Aliamphritea hakodatensis: one gene and its partners. The protein of the gene in region 2 interacts with the protein of the main gene of each other region in a pairwise test. Links are inferred from orthologs where the notes say so. Each region holds a gene or a part of one and is shown on either strand. Other genes may lie near its edges.

What was found.
Region 1: the proteins of PCI15_RS06545 (region 2) and mtgA interact in binary tests that used the Escherichia coli proteins (3 or more experiments, as listed by UniProt). The link is inferred for Aliamphritea hakodatensis from one-to-one orthologs.
Region 3: the proteins of PCI15_RS06545 (region 2) and mrcB interact in binary tests that used the Escherichia coli proteins (3 or more experiments, as listed by UniProt). The link is inferred for Aliamphritea hakodatensis from one-to-one orthologs.

What each region holds. Positions count from the first base shown.
Region 1 is NZ_AP025281.1:2,734,681-2,739,597, reverse strand. Bases 1,226-4,034 are described here. They hold mtgA (monofunctional biosynthetic peptidoglycan transglycosylase), read left to right. Parts: upstream 1,226-2,167; coding sequence 2,168-2,902; downstream 2,903-4,034. Other genes in these bases: katG (catalase/peroxidase HPI), read left to right, coding at 3,503-4,034; PCI15_RS12650 (DUF2750 domain-containing protein), read right to left, coding at 2,934-3,293; PCI15_RS12660 (DMT family transporter), read left to right, coding at 1,226-2,089. In the rest of the region: PCI15_RS12665 (insulinase family protein), read left to right, coding at 1-1,142; more of PCI15_RS12660, read left to right, coding at 1,211-1,225; more of katG, read left to right, coding at 4,035-4,917. UniProt on the Escherichia coli protein: Peptidoglycan polymerase that catalyzes glycan chain elongation from lipid-linked precursors. May play a role in peptidoglycan assembly during cell division in collaboration with other cell division proteins.
Region 2 is NZ_AP025281.1:1,433,150-1,437,892, reverse strand. What follows is about bases 1,773-4,743. They hold PCI15_RS06545 (peptidoglycan D,D-transpeptidase FtsI family protein), read right to left. Parts: upstream 4,150-4,743; coding sequence 2,395-4,149; downstream 1,773-2,394. Other genes in these bases: rsmH (16S rRNA (cytosine(1402)-N(4))-methyltransferase RsmH), read right to left, coding at 4,507-4,743; ftsL (cell division protein FtsL), read right to left, coding at 4,139-4,504; PCI15_RS06550 (UDP-N-acetylmuramoyl-L-alanyl-D-glutamate--2,6-diaminopimelate ligase), read right to left, coding at 1,773-2,398. Outside these bases: PCI15_RS06555 (UDP-N-acetylmuramoyl-tripeptide--D-alanyl-D-alanine ligase), read right to left, coding at 1-881; more of PCI15_RS06550, read right to left, coding at 878-1,772. UniProt on the Escherichia coli protein: Essential cell division protein that catalyzes cross-linking of the peptidoglycan cell wall at the division septum. Required for localization of FtsN.
Region 3 is NZ_AP025281.1:850,001-855,142, forward strand. Bases 1,230-4,263 are described here. They hold mrcB (penicillin-binding protein 1B), read left to right. Parts: upstream 1,230-1,592; coding sequence 1,593-3,935; downstream 3,936-4,263. Other genes in these bases: PCI15_RS03835 (Rieske (2Fe-2S) protein), read right to left, coding at 1,230-1,387; PCI15_RS03845 (hypothetical protein), read right to left, coding at 3,991-4,263. Outside these bases: DNA/RNA nuclease SfsA, read left to right, coding at 1-127; PCI15_RS03825 (YeeE/YedE family protein), read left to right, coding at 207-629; PCI15_RS03830 (YeeE/YedE family protein), read left to right, coding at 631-1,101; more of PCI15_RS03835, read right to left, coding at 1,067-1,229; more of PCI15_RS03845, read right to left, coding at 4,264-4,353; PCI15_RS03850 (c-type cytochrome), read left to right, coding at 4,548-4,982; PCI15_RS03855 (cbb3-type cytochrome c oxidase subunit I), read left to right, coding at 4,992-5,142. UniProt on the Escherichia coli protein: Cell wall formation. Synthesis of cross-linked peptidoglycan from the lipid intermediates.

The DNA of each region.
Region 1 (4,917 bases), 1.3 Mb from region 2 along the record:
ACTATCAGCAGAATCAGGCGCTGCAGTCACAGGTATCCGGCGGGGTGTACGCCCACAGTACCCTGCGTGGCAGTATTGATAACGAACAGAGTGTTTCCGGCTATTTTGTGGTGTCAGGCAAGGCTCTGGTAACTAAGCAGCAGGCATTGACTGAGCTGCTGAAAGAAACCCTCGAAACCGTTCGTTTTGATGAGCTGGCGAAAATCCGCGAGCTGGTTTCCCAGCGCCGTACCCGTAAGGAGCAGAGCATCACTGGTCAGGGACACAGTCTGGCAATTGCAGCGGCCTGCAGTGAGCTTGCACCGGCGGCGAATGTCAGTCATTTGCAGCGTGGTCTGGCCAGCATTAAGGCGGTTAAGGTGCTGGATGATGCACTGGCAGATGATGCCCGTCTGCAGCAGTTGGGCGAACAGCTTCAGGCGCTGCACAGCAAAATGACTGATGCACCGCGCCGCTTCCTGCTGGTTGCTGAGCCGGAGCATGAAGCGGAGCTGGTTGCTGATTTGTGTGAACGCTGGCAGGGCCATGAATCCCGCAATTTTGCGCCACTGGCGCTGGCAGAAACCCGTCAGGTGGTTAAACAGGCATGGACCACCAGCACCCAGGTGAACTTCGCTGCCAAAGCCTATGCCACCGTTGCGGTTGAGCATCCGGATGCTGCCCCGTTAACCGTACTGGGTGACTTCCTGCGTAACGGCTTCCTGCACCGGGCAATCCGTGAGCAGGGTGGTGCGTATGGCAGCGGTGCCGGTCAGGATTCTGCCGATGCGGTATTCCGTTTCTTCTCGTACCGTGACCCGCGTCTGAGTGAAACACTGGATGATTTTGACGCTTCCCTGCAATGGCTGGCAGACAATGACCACGATGAGCAGAAGCTGGAAGAAGCGGTGCTGGGGATTGTCAGCAGCATCGATAAGCCAGGTTCTCCGGCGGGTGAAGCCAAACAGGCATATCACAGTGAGTTGTTTGGCCGTACACCGGAACAGCGCAAAGCCTTCCGTCAGCGTATTCTGGAGGTCAGCATTGCCGATCTGAAACGGGTAGCTGCTGAGTATCTGCAACCTGAAAAGGCCAGTGTGGCAGTGGTTACCAATCCGAGCGGTGCGGAGCAACTCAAAGGCTTTGACGTTATCAGCATCTGATAACCGCTGCGTCCGAATCAAGGCACTGATGTTCTCAGTGCCTTTCTTTTTTCTGCAAAGTGAAACCTATGTCCGTCAGTCGTGTGATTGAAAGCAAGGGAAGCATTTATCAGGGCGCTGCGCTGATACTTATATCTGAACTGTTTCTGGTGGGTTCAGGCATGGCCATCAAGCAGATCGGTGATCAGTTACCGGTAGAGATGATTGTGTTTTTCCGTAACCTGCTGGGGGTCATGCTGTTATTGCCCTGGTTGCTCAATAACGGACTCAGTGCCATCCGTACCAGCCGTTTGCATCTGCACTTTATGCGGGCCGGCGTGGGGGTGGTTGCGATGGGGTGCCTGTTTTATACCTGGGGGCATTTGCCACTGGCACAGGCTGCATTGCTAAAGCAGACAGCGCCTTTCTTTATGCCGGTGCTGGCGTTCTTCTGGCTTGGGGAGCGGGTTGGCTGGCTGGTTAAGGTTTCCATTGTCATCGGTTTTAGCGGTGTCTATCTGATCCTGAATCCTCAGGAGGGGGCGTTTAACTGGGTGGTTCTGGTCGCGCTTTGTGGTGCATCTCTCGGCGCGCTGGCCAAGGTGACGGTGCGTAATCTGCGCAGTACTGAACCTGCCCGGCGGATTGTATTTTATTTTGCCTTCTTCAGTACACTGATTGCCTTTGTGCCTGCGGTTATCGGCTGGCAGCCGCTGACCTGGCCGTTATTTGGGCTCTTGGTGATAGTGGCGGCCTGTTCAACACTGGCGCAACTGTTGCTCAGTAAAGCCTACGGGATGGCGCCTGCAGGACAGCTGGGGCCTTTCACCTATGGCTCAGTCGCATTCGCGGTATTGCTTGGCTGGTTTATCTGGGATGAGGTGCTGGCAACCCATACCTGGATCGGGATCGGTCTGATTTGCGGCGCGGGTCTGGTGGCTATGCTGGGTAAAGCCCGGTCTGCCTGACCGGAATTCACTTTCTGTATGACGTATAAGCCGGTATGATGGCGATTTTTTGTACAGCAGTCAGGTAGGTTTATCGCCGTGTGGTTAGCAGGTTCAGGTATCAGAAAGCGGATTCAGCACGTCAGGTTACGCCTTAAGCGTTGGGTTCTGGGTATGCTGCTGATGGTGTGTCTGTTGCCGTTTGCGCTGGTTGCCAGTGTGAAGTTTATTGATCCGCCGGTCTGGTCCTGGCAATTCCAGCGCTGGATCGATACTCCGGATCAGTATCCTGAAACGGTGCTGCACCAGTGGGTTGATCTGGCGGATATCTCCGACAATATGCAGCTGGCGGTAATTGCCAGTGAAGATCAGTTATTTCCCGAACATGACGGGCTGGACTGGGATTCTATCGATAAAGCGCTGGCCGACCGTAAGGCGGGTAAGCGTACCCGCGGGGCCAGTACGATCACGCAGCAAACGGTGAAGAATCTGTTTCTCTGGCCGGCAAAGAGTTATGTGCGTAAAGGGCTTGAGGCCGGGCTGGCGGTTATCATGGATGCCATGTGTGATAAGCAGCGGATTCTTGAGCTTTACCTGAATATTGTAGAATTCGGGCCGGGTATCTATGGTGTGGAGGCTGCCAGCCAGCACTTCTTCAGCCGTTCAGCTAAGCAGTTAACAGCCCGTCAGGCGGCGTTGCTGGCCAGTGTGTTGCCGAATCCTTACCGCTTTAATGTCTCGGCCCCGAGCGATTATATGCAACAGCGGGTGCGCTGGATCATGCGGCAAATGCGGCAGCTTGGGGTTGCCACGGTAGCCGGTTTGCAGCGCTGAGCCGGCTATTTCATGGGCAGGAAAGCGGTGGTTACGAATTCGCTTTCTTAATTGCTTTTCTCAGGTCTGCATCCAGATCTTCCGGGTGAATTACCAGACCGTCCTGATTTTCTTTCGGTGATACAACCACACAGAACTCATCTTCTTCCAGACCGGCAGTCCAGCGGTGCTGCCAGACTTTCAGTGGGATGGCTTCCGGTTCACAGTCTTTCCATTCGTCGCTGATCCAGGCGGCAGCTTCTGCTTCGCTGGCCCATACCGGCACACAGTCTTCGTCGTCAGTGTTGAGCATTACGCTGCCGTGCTGATCGGTAAGAATCCAGACTTCCTTCTGGTTGGCAACGGCGCTGAGAAAGGCGTTGTAATCCTGGTCGTTGTTTTGCTGGGTCATAATTTTTCACTGAGTTTGAAGATAAGAGGCGCGCATACTGCCCGGCTTTGGTAGCCGGGTCAATCACTCCTGTAGCCCGTCTATTTATAAAAAACTATTAAATATAGAAAATTAATTAATTATCCGTAATCGCCATCTGTTTCTATAGTTTCATTACTCCCGTACTGAGCATAGCGGGGAGATTCCAATAATGACAGGAGATCAGGCCGATGAGTGAACAAGGTAAATGCCCCGTAATGCACGGGGCAAATAAGCAAATGGCGACCGGCAGTACCGCTAACCGTCACTGGTGGCCCAACCAGCTGAACCTTAAGATTCTGAGTCAGAATACGGCGCAAGTAAGCCCGATGGATAAAGGCTTTGATTACGCCAAAGCGTTCAGTGCACTGGACCTTGATGCGCTGGCAAAGGACGTGGATGCCCTCATGACGGATTCGCAGGATTGGTGGCCCGCGGATTACGGGCATTACGGTCCGTTATTTATCCGTATGGCCTGGCACAGCGCGGGTACTTACCGGACTCATGATGGACGGGGGGGCGCCGGTACCGGATCGCAGCGTTTTGCACCGCTGAACAGCTGGCCGGATAACGGTAACCTGGATAAAGCCCGGCGTTTACTCTGGCCAGTAAAGCAAAAGTACGGTGAGGCTATTTCCTGGGCGGATCTGATGATTTTTGCCGGTAACCGGGCACTGGAAACCATGGGGCTGAAGACCTTTGGCTTTGCCGGCGGCCGTGAAGATATCTGGGAGCCGGAGGAAGATATTTACTGGGGGCCTGAAACTGAGTGGCTAGGGGATCAGCGTTACAGCGGTGACCGCGCGCTGGACAATCCGCTGGGGGCGGTACAGATGGGGTTGATTTACGTTAACCCTGAAGGCCCGAATGGTAATCCTGATCCGCTGGCATCTGCCCGTGACATCCGGGAAACTTTTGCCCGGATGGCCATGAATGATGAAGAAACCGTAGCGCTGGTGGCCGGCGGCCATACTTTCGGTAAAGCACACGGGGCCGGTGACCCTTCTCATGTGGGGGCCGAGCCTGAAGCGGCAGCTATTGAGGAGCAGGGACTGGGCTGGAAAAATACCATGGGCAGCGGTAAGGGTGGTGATGCCATTACCAGCGGTATTGAAGGGGCATGGACCAGTAACCCGGTACAGTGGGATAACGGTTTCTTTGATGCGTTATTAGGCTATGAGTGGGAGCTGACCAAGAGTCCTGCCGGTGCCCATCAGTGGACGCCGACTGCAGCGTCACAGTCTTCCGGTGCGCCGGCGGCCCATGATGCTGATCGCCGGGAGCCGCTGATGATGACCACCGCTGATATGGCGTTAAAACTGGATCCGGTGTACGGACCGATTTCACAGCGTTTCCATCAGCACCCTGAAGAATTGGCGGAAGCATTTTCCAGAGCCTGGTTTAAGCTGACGCACCGGGACATGGGGCCGTACGTGCGTGGTCTGGGGGCGATGGTGCCGGCAGAACCACAGTTATGGCAGGATCCTGTACCTGAGGTGTCTCATCCGCTGATTGATGAAGAGGATGCGCAGAACATCAAAGCGGAGATCCTGGCGACCGGGTTAACCCTTTCTCAGCTGGTATCGACCGCATGGGCGTCGGCTGC
Region 2 (4,743 bases):
GCCGCCGCAGCCGCCAGTGCATTATTGACATTGTGACGTCCCAGCATCGCCAGCTGAATCTCTTGCTGCTGACCTTTAAACTGCAGCATGAACCGGTAACAACCGTTCGCCTGCCGGGTAATATCCGTGGCGGTTACATCCGCCTCAGGATGTAAACCGAAGCTCAGATGAGGCTGCGCTTTAAGCATGCCGTTCCAGACACTGAAGTGCGGATCATCCCGATTAATGATGCCAACCCCGTCAGCATCTAATCCGTTAAAAATCTCGGCCTTGGCATGCACTACACCTTCAAGGCTGCCGAACCCTTCCAGATGAGCCGCCAGGGCATTATTCAGCAGCGCCACACGGGGCTTTGTCAGCCCGACACTGTAATCAATCTCGTGCGGACCGCTGGCCCCCATTTCGATGACGGCAAACTGGTCTTCAGCCCCCAGACGCAACAGCGTCAGCGGCACACCAATTTCATTATTCAGATTGCCCCGGGTCGCCAGTGTCTGCCCCCGCTGGCTGTTAATAGCCGCCAGCATTTCTTTAACGGTGGTTTTCCCGCTACTGCCGGTAATCGCAAAGACGCTCCCGGAGAAGAAACTGCGGTTAAATGCGCCCAGATCGCCCAGTGCCAGACGGCTGTCTTTAACGATCAGCTGAGGTAAATCAGACTCCACCGGATGCTCTACCACCAGCGCCCGCGCACCTTGTTCAGCCGCCTGAGCGACCAGACTGTGGGCATCAAAATTCGGGCCTTTAATCGCCAGAAACAGATCACCGTCCTGTAACTGGCGGGTATCCGTGCTTACTCCGGTGACCTGCACATCAGCGGCATTAATAACCTCTGCACACAAAGCCTGCTGCAGCTGATCCAGTGAAAAAGGGCCATTCATAATGTGTCTCTCAGATTCAGTGCGTGACGGGCGACCTTCACATCATCAAAGGGTAAACGTACGCCATTTACTTCCTGATAATCTTCATGACCTTTACCGGCGATCAGCAAAATATCGTTCTGCTGAAGGGACGCAACCGCGTGTTCGATTGCTTCCCGGCGATCCGCAATACGGGTAAAGGCAGTATCCTGCTGCAAACCGGCAACCACCATATCGATAATGCTTTCCGGTTCTTCTGTACGGGGGTTATCACTGGTAACCACCAGTTTATCTGCCAGTGACTCGGCCACTTTTGCCATCTGCGGCCGTTTGCCGTTATCACGGTCACCGCCACAGCCAAAGACACACACCAGATCACCCCGACAGTAATCCACCACCGCCTGCAATGCTTTTTCCAGCGCATCCGGCGTATGGGCATAATCCACCAGCACCAGTGGCTGCTCATTCTGCACAGCCTGCATCCGCCCCGGCACCGCATGAATGCCGGCAATAGCGGCTTCAATCTGGTTGGCGGTAAAGCTCAGCTCACCCAGCACCCCGATGGTCAGCAGCAGATTGCTGAGGTTAAAACGTCCCAGCAGTGGTGACTTAACCGACAAGGCCCCCCACGGGGTGGTAAGCTCGGCTGCGATGCCGTGGCTGTTCAGCACGACCTCTGAAGCCATCACTGCAGCATCAGCACTTTCACCAAAAGTGGTCACCGATCTGCCATTGGCCAACGCCTTCAGCTGGCGACCATATTCATCATCCAGATTAATGACCTGACCGGGCACGTTCAGTTCAGTAAATAAACGGGCCTTGGCTGCAAAATATCCCTGCATATCGCCGTGATAATCCAGATGATCGCGGGATAAGTTCGTAAACGCCGCCACATCAAATGCCAGCCCCGCAACCCGTTGCTGATCAAGCGCATGACTGGATACTTCCATCACGACCGCGGTCGCACCGCCGGCCACAAACCCGGCCAGTAAAGCATGCAGGCTGACCGCATCCGGCGTGGTATGCGTGGCCGGCTTTAAGTCATCGAGCAGGCCGTTGCCAACCGTACCGATCAGAGCCGTTTTTTCCCCTAAGGCGTTCAGCCCCTGCGCAATATAATGCGCGCAGGACGTTTTGCCGTTCGTACCGGTCACACCAATGACTTTTAACTGTTCACCGGGCCGGCCATAAAATGCTGCGGCCAGCGCACCGGTGGCCGCATCAATATCATCCGCCTGAATAACAGGCACAGTAACCTGATCCTGCCCCGTAAAGCCTGCCTGCCAGTCGGCAGCAGACACAACCACAGCAGCAGCACCTTTTGCCTGCGCATCAAGAATAAAATCACAACCCCTGTGGGCAACGCCGGAACGGGCAAAAAATAACATGCCCGGCTGCACAGTACGGCTGTCCAGCGTCAGGGCACTGATCTGCACATCATTCAGATCAGTACCATGAATAAGTGGGGCTAACTGACTGCCGGCAGCCCCTACTGCCAGCAGATCAGCTAGTTGTTTCCCCGTTCCCAAACCTGTCATTTCATTACCACCTGGGTTTCGCCCTCGGCCAACTTATCCGGAGCAACATTCAAACTGCGCAGCGCGCCACCCACAACCCGGGCAAACACGGGAGCTGCAACTTCCCCCCCGTAATATTCCTGCCCTTTAGGGTTATCAATCATAACCACTGTAATAATCCGCGGATCACTGACCGGTGCGATCCCTGCAAACACTGAAATATACTGATCTTCCTTATAACCACCGCTGGCAGCTTTATGGGCCGTACCCGTTTTACCGGCTACCCGGTAACCGTCAACCGCCGCCTGAGTACCGGTGCCGCCTTTATTTGTCACGGTTTCCATCATGCCAAGGACAGTGTCCGCAATGTCTTCAGGCATTACCCGTACCCTGCTGTCCGGCTTATCAATTTTCAGTAAAGACACTGTTGGCATCACACCTTTATTGGCAAAAGGCAGATACGCCTGCGCGACCTGCAAAGGCGTGGCAGATAATCCATAGCCATAAGACATAGTGGCCCGCTCAACAACACGTTTTTTCTCTACGTAAGGTAAAACCCCGGTCTGTTCCCCTGGAAACCCACTGTTGGTGGATTGCCCCAGACCAAGGTTGTAAAACACATTCCGCACGGCATCTTCATGCATGCTCAGGGCCAGCTTAGTCACGCCCACATTGCTGGATTTAGTAATGATTTTGGTCATATCCAGCTCACCGTAATTACGGTGATCCCGGATGGTACGGCCTCTTACCCGGATAAAGCCCGGTGCGGTATCCACCACACTGTCAGTCGTGTACTGGCCGCTCATCAGTGCTGCAGCAACCGTCAGGGGTTTCATAGTAGAGCCCGGCTCAAAAATGTCAGTGATCGCCCGGTTACGGAGCATCGCCGGAATCAGGTTTGCCCGATCATTCGGGTTAAACGACGGCTGATTCACCATCGCCAGCACCTCTCCGCTGTTGGCATCCAGCATCACCAGCGCACCTGAGTCCGCTTGATGCGCACTCACGGCAGCTTTCAGCTCACGGTAAGCCAGATACTGCAGCCTTAAATCAATACTCAGCTGCAGATCTTTACCCTGCACCACGTCTTCCACTTGGCGAATATGCTTAATGGTTCGCCCCAGCAGATCCCGCATAACCAGTTTTTTACCCGGCACACCTTTAAGCCAGTCTTCAAACGCCAGCTCAAGCCCTTCCTGACCAACGCCGTCTAAATTAGTAAAGCCCACCAGGTGGGCAGTCACTTCGGAGGCCGGATAATAGCGCTTATATTCGCGGTCAACATAAAGGCCTTTAATGCGCAGCGCCTCTACACTTTCTGCCAGATCAGGTGTTATCTGCCGCTTCAGATACAAAAACTGTTTATTCCGGTACCGGGCGATCTTTTCCTTCACTTCAGCGGGATTAAATCCAAGCAAACCGGCAAGTTTTCCGACTGCAGGATTCTCCGCTTCAAACTCTTTAGGGTTAACCCATACAGTGGCAACCGGTGCACTGACTGACAACGGCTCACCATTACGGTCGGTAATGACCCCACGGTGTGCCGGTATAGCCGTTGTGCGCAGCACCCGGGAATCCCCCTGTTTCTGTAAAAACGCCTGGTCCTGCACATTCAGTGAAACCATCTTGCCGACAATAAAACCGGCAATCAGCAATAACAACAGCAAGACCAGCCACAAACGCCATCCCCGTGCTGCATGCGTCTGGATGCCGGCGACATCCTGAGATGCCTCCTGCTTATCCTGACTGTCTGCTACGGTTTTAGCGCTCATCACGTATAACCTCTATTCTTGCCGGTATCTGCATCGCCAGCTTTTTAGTTGCCAGATTCTCAACCCGGCTGTTCGCTGCCAGCGCACCCTGTTCGAGCAGTAATTGCCCCCACTCCACCTGCAACTCATCCCATTGCTGTACTAACTGTTGCTGATGGTTAAAATTGAGCCGGTACTGATAGGCGGTGTAAATCACTACCAGTGCCGATACGACAATGCTGCTCACCAGTACCAGTAACACCATCGCTTTCACATACAGATCACTGGCCTTCAGCAGCACGGCAGGGCGAAAACTTTCACCCTCCTGTTCATGCACTGTTGCAACCCCTAACTGCAACCAGGCAGGCCAGCTCACTTTCACTTCAGTTTCACCGCCGCACGCATCACAGCACTGCGCGAACGCGGGTTATCATCAACCTCTTTACGGCTCGCCTTCACCGCCTTAGTAACAGCTTTCAGACGCTTATTCAGCATGTCATCGGTGAACGGAATCCCCGGCGGCAAATGCTCATCGCCCTTCACATGATGACGGATAAACCGTTTCACAATCCGGTCTTCAAGAGAGTGGAAGCTGATAACCACCAGACGGCCACC
Region 3 (5,142 bases), 580 kb from region 2 along the record:
TATCGACCCTGAATACGGCCAGTTATTGCGTGAAGCGGTGAATGCCGGTGTAGAGGTTATTGCCTATGGTGCGCGCATCACGCCGGAGGAGGTAACACTGGTGCGGCAGTTACCGGTGATGCTCTGACTTGTATTAGCCTTGATTAAATTAGTAATTGCTAATATTGTTGCGTCTTTATATGTATATGATGGCAAAGGGGCAATAAATGACCAGTATGGCGATACCGGCGCTGGCCGGTGGGTTACTGATAGGTTTATGCGCGGTACTTATGATGGCCTGGCTGGGCCGCGTTGCAGGTATCAGCGGTATCTTCTGGCAGGCTGTTAGCCGGCCTGCTCTTTTTTCCGGAGGCGCGTGGCGCCTTTTCTTTCTGATCGGTTTGCTAACTGGCGCCTGGGCTGTGCACCGGGTAAGCGGGCTGGCACTGCCGGTACTGCCTGAGGTGGTTGGCTGGCAGATTATTCTGGCGGGGTTGCTGGTGGGCTTCGGTGCCCGTTTAGGATCAGGCTGTACCAGCGGGCACGGTGTCTGCGGGATTGGTCGCTTGTCACTGCGCTCACTGGTGGCCACCTGTGTATTTGTTCTGGTGGCGATGCTGACCGTCTTTGTCATGAAGCAGGGAGGCTGACATGAGCAGGTTAACGGAATGTTCGCTGGCACTGTTTTGTGGCGGATTGTTCGGTATGGGGCTGGCGCTGTCAGGTATGACTGACCCGGCAAACATTATCGGCTTTCTGGATGTGACCGGCGCCTGGAACCCCCAGCTTGTGTTTGTGCTGGCAGCAGCCGTTGGCACTTCTGTTGCGGGTTTTTTCTGGTTGGGAAAGCGCTCCCGACCGGTGTTTGCTTTGCGTTTCCGCTGGCCGGAAGCGTCCGGAATTGATATTCGGTTGTTAAGCGGCGCAGTGCTCTTTGGTGTTGGCTGGGGGCTGTATGGGTACTGTCCGGGACCAGCGCTGGCAGCGCTGGTATACGGACAAAGTCAGACAGTTATCTTTGTGGTGTCTATGCTGGCAGGTATGGCGATTTGTCAGCTGTTCACCGGCCAGAAAAGCGCCGCCGGCGTCAGTTCGGAGCAATGCACAGCTGACCGTCGATAACTTTGAAGTTTACCGGCTCAAGGGACGTCCCGTTACAGGGGCCGGCAATGCACAGACCCGCATCTATGGTAAATAATGCACCATGGGTGGCGCACTGAATAAACTGTTTTTCAGGGTCCAGAAAGGTATCGGGCATCCATTCCAGCGGGACACCCCGGTGGGGGCAACGGTTCTCATAAACGTAGAGCTGATCGTTTTTACGGACTGCGAAAATGCCCCTGCCATCAATTTCAAAGCCTTTGCTTTGCTGTTCGGTTATCTCACTGGCGGGACAGAGGGGCAGCATAGGGAATTCTCCGTTAAAAATTGTGTCTATCTTATCCGTCAGTGACGTGCTGAACAAAAGTTATTATTTGCTCAGAACATATTCAGGCAACAATTTACACAATACCGGGGTCTGATAAACTCGCGTTTCATTCTTAACCTGCAGTGTTTTTCACGTGTTTACCGTTGCAGGCTCTTTGTTCTTATTTCAGGATTCTTAAGTATCTATGGCCAAAAAAGCAGCGACTAAGCGTAAGTCGCGAAACTCAAAGTCTAAAGCGGCTAAACCTTCGTGGTTACGGCGGCTTTTTTGGCTGTTCTTTAAACTGGGATTGTTATTCAGTGTATTTGCTGCAATCGGTCTGGTGTATCTGGATATTCAGATTCGGGCTAAGTTTGAGGGCAAACGCTGGGCGCTGCCGGCCAAGGTGTATGCCCGCCCGCTGGAGCTGTATCCGGGGCAGGTACTGAGCCGTGAAAGCCTTAAGCTGGAACTTAAGGGGCTGGGTTATAAGTTTCAGGCCCGGGCCAGTCAGCCTGGCACGGTAGAGTGGGCCAGCCGTCGGGCACGGATTTATTCCCGGGGCTTTGATTTCGTTGACGGTCTGGAGCCAAGCCGGCGTTTGCTGGTGGATTTTTCCGGTGATACGGTCAGCCGGATTCGGGACGATGCCGGGCGGAATATTAATCTGGCACGTCTGGAGCCAATTCAGATTGGCGGTATTTATCCGAAGTCTAATGAAGACCGGGATCTGTTGCAGATCGAGCAGGCACCGCCTTATCTGATAGACGCGCTGGTGGCCATCGAAGACCGGGATTATTACTCCCACTACGGGGTTTCGCCGAAGGGGATCGCCCGGGCCATGTGGGTGAATGTTAAAGCCGGTCGGATTGTTCAGGGGGGCAGTACGCTCACCCAGCAGCTGATTAAAAACTTTTATCTGACATCCGACCGTTCCTTTGTCCGGAAACTGTTGGAAATTCCGATGGCATTTTTGCTGGACCGCCACTACAGCAAAGATGAAATTCTGGAAGCATATCTGAATGAAGTGTATCTGGGACAGAAGGGGAACCGTGCGATTCACGGGTTCGGACTGGCCAGTCAGTATTTCTTTGCGCAGCCGATTCAGGAACTGAAGTTACATCAGGTTGCATTGCTGGCCGCGATGGTGAAAGGGCCATCTTATTATGATCCGCGGCGCAATCCTGCCCGGGCGAAAAAGCGCCGGGATCTGGTGTTAAAGGTGCTGCAGGATCAGGGCACCATTACCGCCAAGCAACGTCATCAGGCGCAGCAGCAGCCGCTGACTGTGGTGAAGCAGAAAAGCCTGCACCGCGGGGCTTATCCGGCGTATCTGGATCTGGTGAAACGCCAGTTACGGGAAGAATATCCAGATGAAGTGCTCAGCAGTGACGGGCTGCGGATTTTTACCGCGCTGGACCCTGTGGTTCAGGCCAATGCTGAGCAAAGTCTGGTATCCAGTGTGAAGGGGCTGACCAAGCGTTACGGAAAAAAAGTGGCCAAGCTGCAGGGCGGTATGGTGGTCAGTAATCCTTACAGCGGTGAGGTGCTGGCGGTGGTCGGCGGTAAGAATACCCGCTATCAGGGATTTAACCGTGCCATCGATGCGATCCGCCCGGTGGGGTCTCTGATCAAGCCGGCGGTGTATCTGACAGCGCTGGAAAAAGGCTACACCCTGGCGTCCCTGCTGGAAGACGAGCCGTTGACGATTGAATTACCCGATGGCCCCTGGTCGCCGAAAAACTATGACCGTAAGAGCCACGGGCCGGTGCCACTGTATTATTCACTGGCTAAATCCTATAACCAGTCCACGGTGCGGCTGGGGATGGATGTTGGCGTGGATGAGGTGCTGGATACTCTGCGCCGCTTAGGGTTTAACCGGGATATACCCGCCTATCCGTCATTGTTCCTGGGGGCCGTGGCGATGTCACCTATTGAAGTGGCGCAGATCTATCAGACCATTGCCGGTAATGGTTTCCAGCTGCCGCTGCGGGCGATCCGTATGGTGGCTGATGCGGAAAATCAGGAGCTGTCCCGTTATCCGCTGGTGGTACAGCAAACGGTGAATGCCGGGCCGATGTATCAGTTGCAGTTTGCCCTGCAGCAGGTAGGGCATATCGGCACTGCCCGTTCAGCCTATGCCAGCCTGCCTCAAAGTCTGAATCTGGCCGGCAAAACAGGCACCACCAACGATCAGCGTGACAGCTGGTTTGCAGGCTTTACCGGTGACCGGCTGGCGGTTGTCTGGCTGGGAGCTGACGATAACAGCACCTTGCCGTTAACCGGCAGCAGCGGTGCGCTGAAAACCTGGATTGAACTGATGAAGCGGGAACGCCCGCAGCCTCTGATTCTGGATCAGCCCGCAGAAGTTGAGTACTTGTGGGTAGATGAGCTGACCGGCCTGGGGTCAGCCGAAGAGTGTGGCGGGGTACAGTTGCCTTTCCTGCTGGAAAACGAACCTCAGGAGTATATTCCATGTGCTGCAGCGTACGCGCCGGGCTATGTGGAAGATGAACCGCTGGACTGGCTGAAAAAGTGGTTCCGCTAATCCTGTCAGTTTAACGGCTTCAGTGGCCGGGCCGGACGCAATGTCCGCCCGGCCTTTATCCGTGTTTCCCCACGTATTTCCCGCTCATGGCTCTGGCCAGACAAAATATCCCCCACAGAACACAAAACGTATGGCTGGTGATGGCATAGAGCAGCACCATGCTGATCCCCGTTGCGCTGTGAGAAAACAGCAGCCAGAGTGCAGCGCTGCCGCCGGCGATGACCAGAATCGCAATCAGACTGGCGTTAATGGCCAGACGCAGGTGATAGACCGCCAGTGGCGGACTGCTCGCGGCATAGCGGCTGCGCATCCAGATAAGTGCTCCCAGCGCGATGCCCGGCAGTAACAGCAGGTTCACCAGATACATCATTGCGGCAATGCTGGCCAACTGATGTCCGTTATTTTGAGCTTTTTGCATCGGTCTCCCTCCCCTTTTCAGTATACCTATTAGCCGTTAGTACTGTTTGTAACGCATAAGTTTTTTTCAACACTTGATAAAGGTCAAGGTGGCCGAAGTGGTGCAATAGGAGAATGCGGACTCGTAGTGGTTACTGGGGCTAATTCACTGTTTTCAGTGCGTTAGTTAAAGGTGCAAAGGGTGGAGATACCTTTATGAATGAAACATTTACAAAATCAATGGCGAGGAACATCTTCTTTGGCGGAAGTATGTTCTTCTTTTTGCTGTTGGTCGGTTTATCTGCGGATACCGTGCAACGGCTACCCGAAAGGGATAACCGCGAAAACCTGACGGCGCAGGTGGCACTGGGCAAAAAAGTCTGGGAAGACAATAACTGCCTGGGCTGTCATACCCTGTTAGGCGAGGGCGCTTATTTTGCACCAGAGCTGGGCAACGTGTATGTCCGCTACGGTAACAGCAAAGAAGCGATCAAGGGCTTTATTACAAGCCGTCCTGTCGATGGTATTCCTGGGCGTCGCAGTATGCCTCAGTTCAACATGTCCGAAGAAGAACTCGACGCAATTGCTGAGTTCCTCAAGTACATGTCTGAGATAGACACCAATGACTGGCCACCTAATGTTCAAGGGTAAGGGACGATTATGAAGTATCAATCTCAAAGTGTAGCCAAACCGTATTTTATTGCGGCAATTGGCCTGTTCGTCGGACAGATCCTGTTCGGCCTGATTATGGGGCTTCAGTATGTGATCGGTGATTTCCTGTTCCCGGAAATTCCGTTCAACGTGGCCCGTA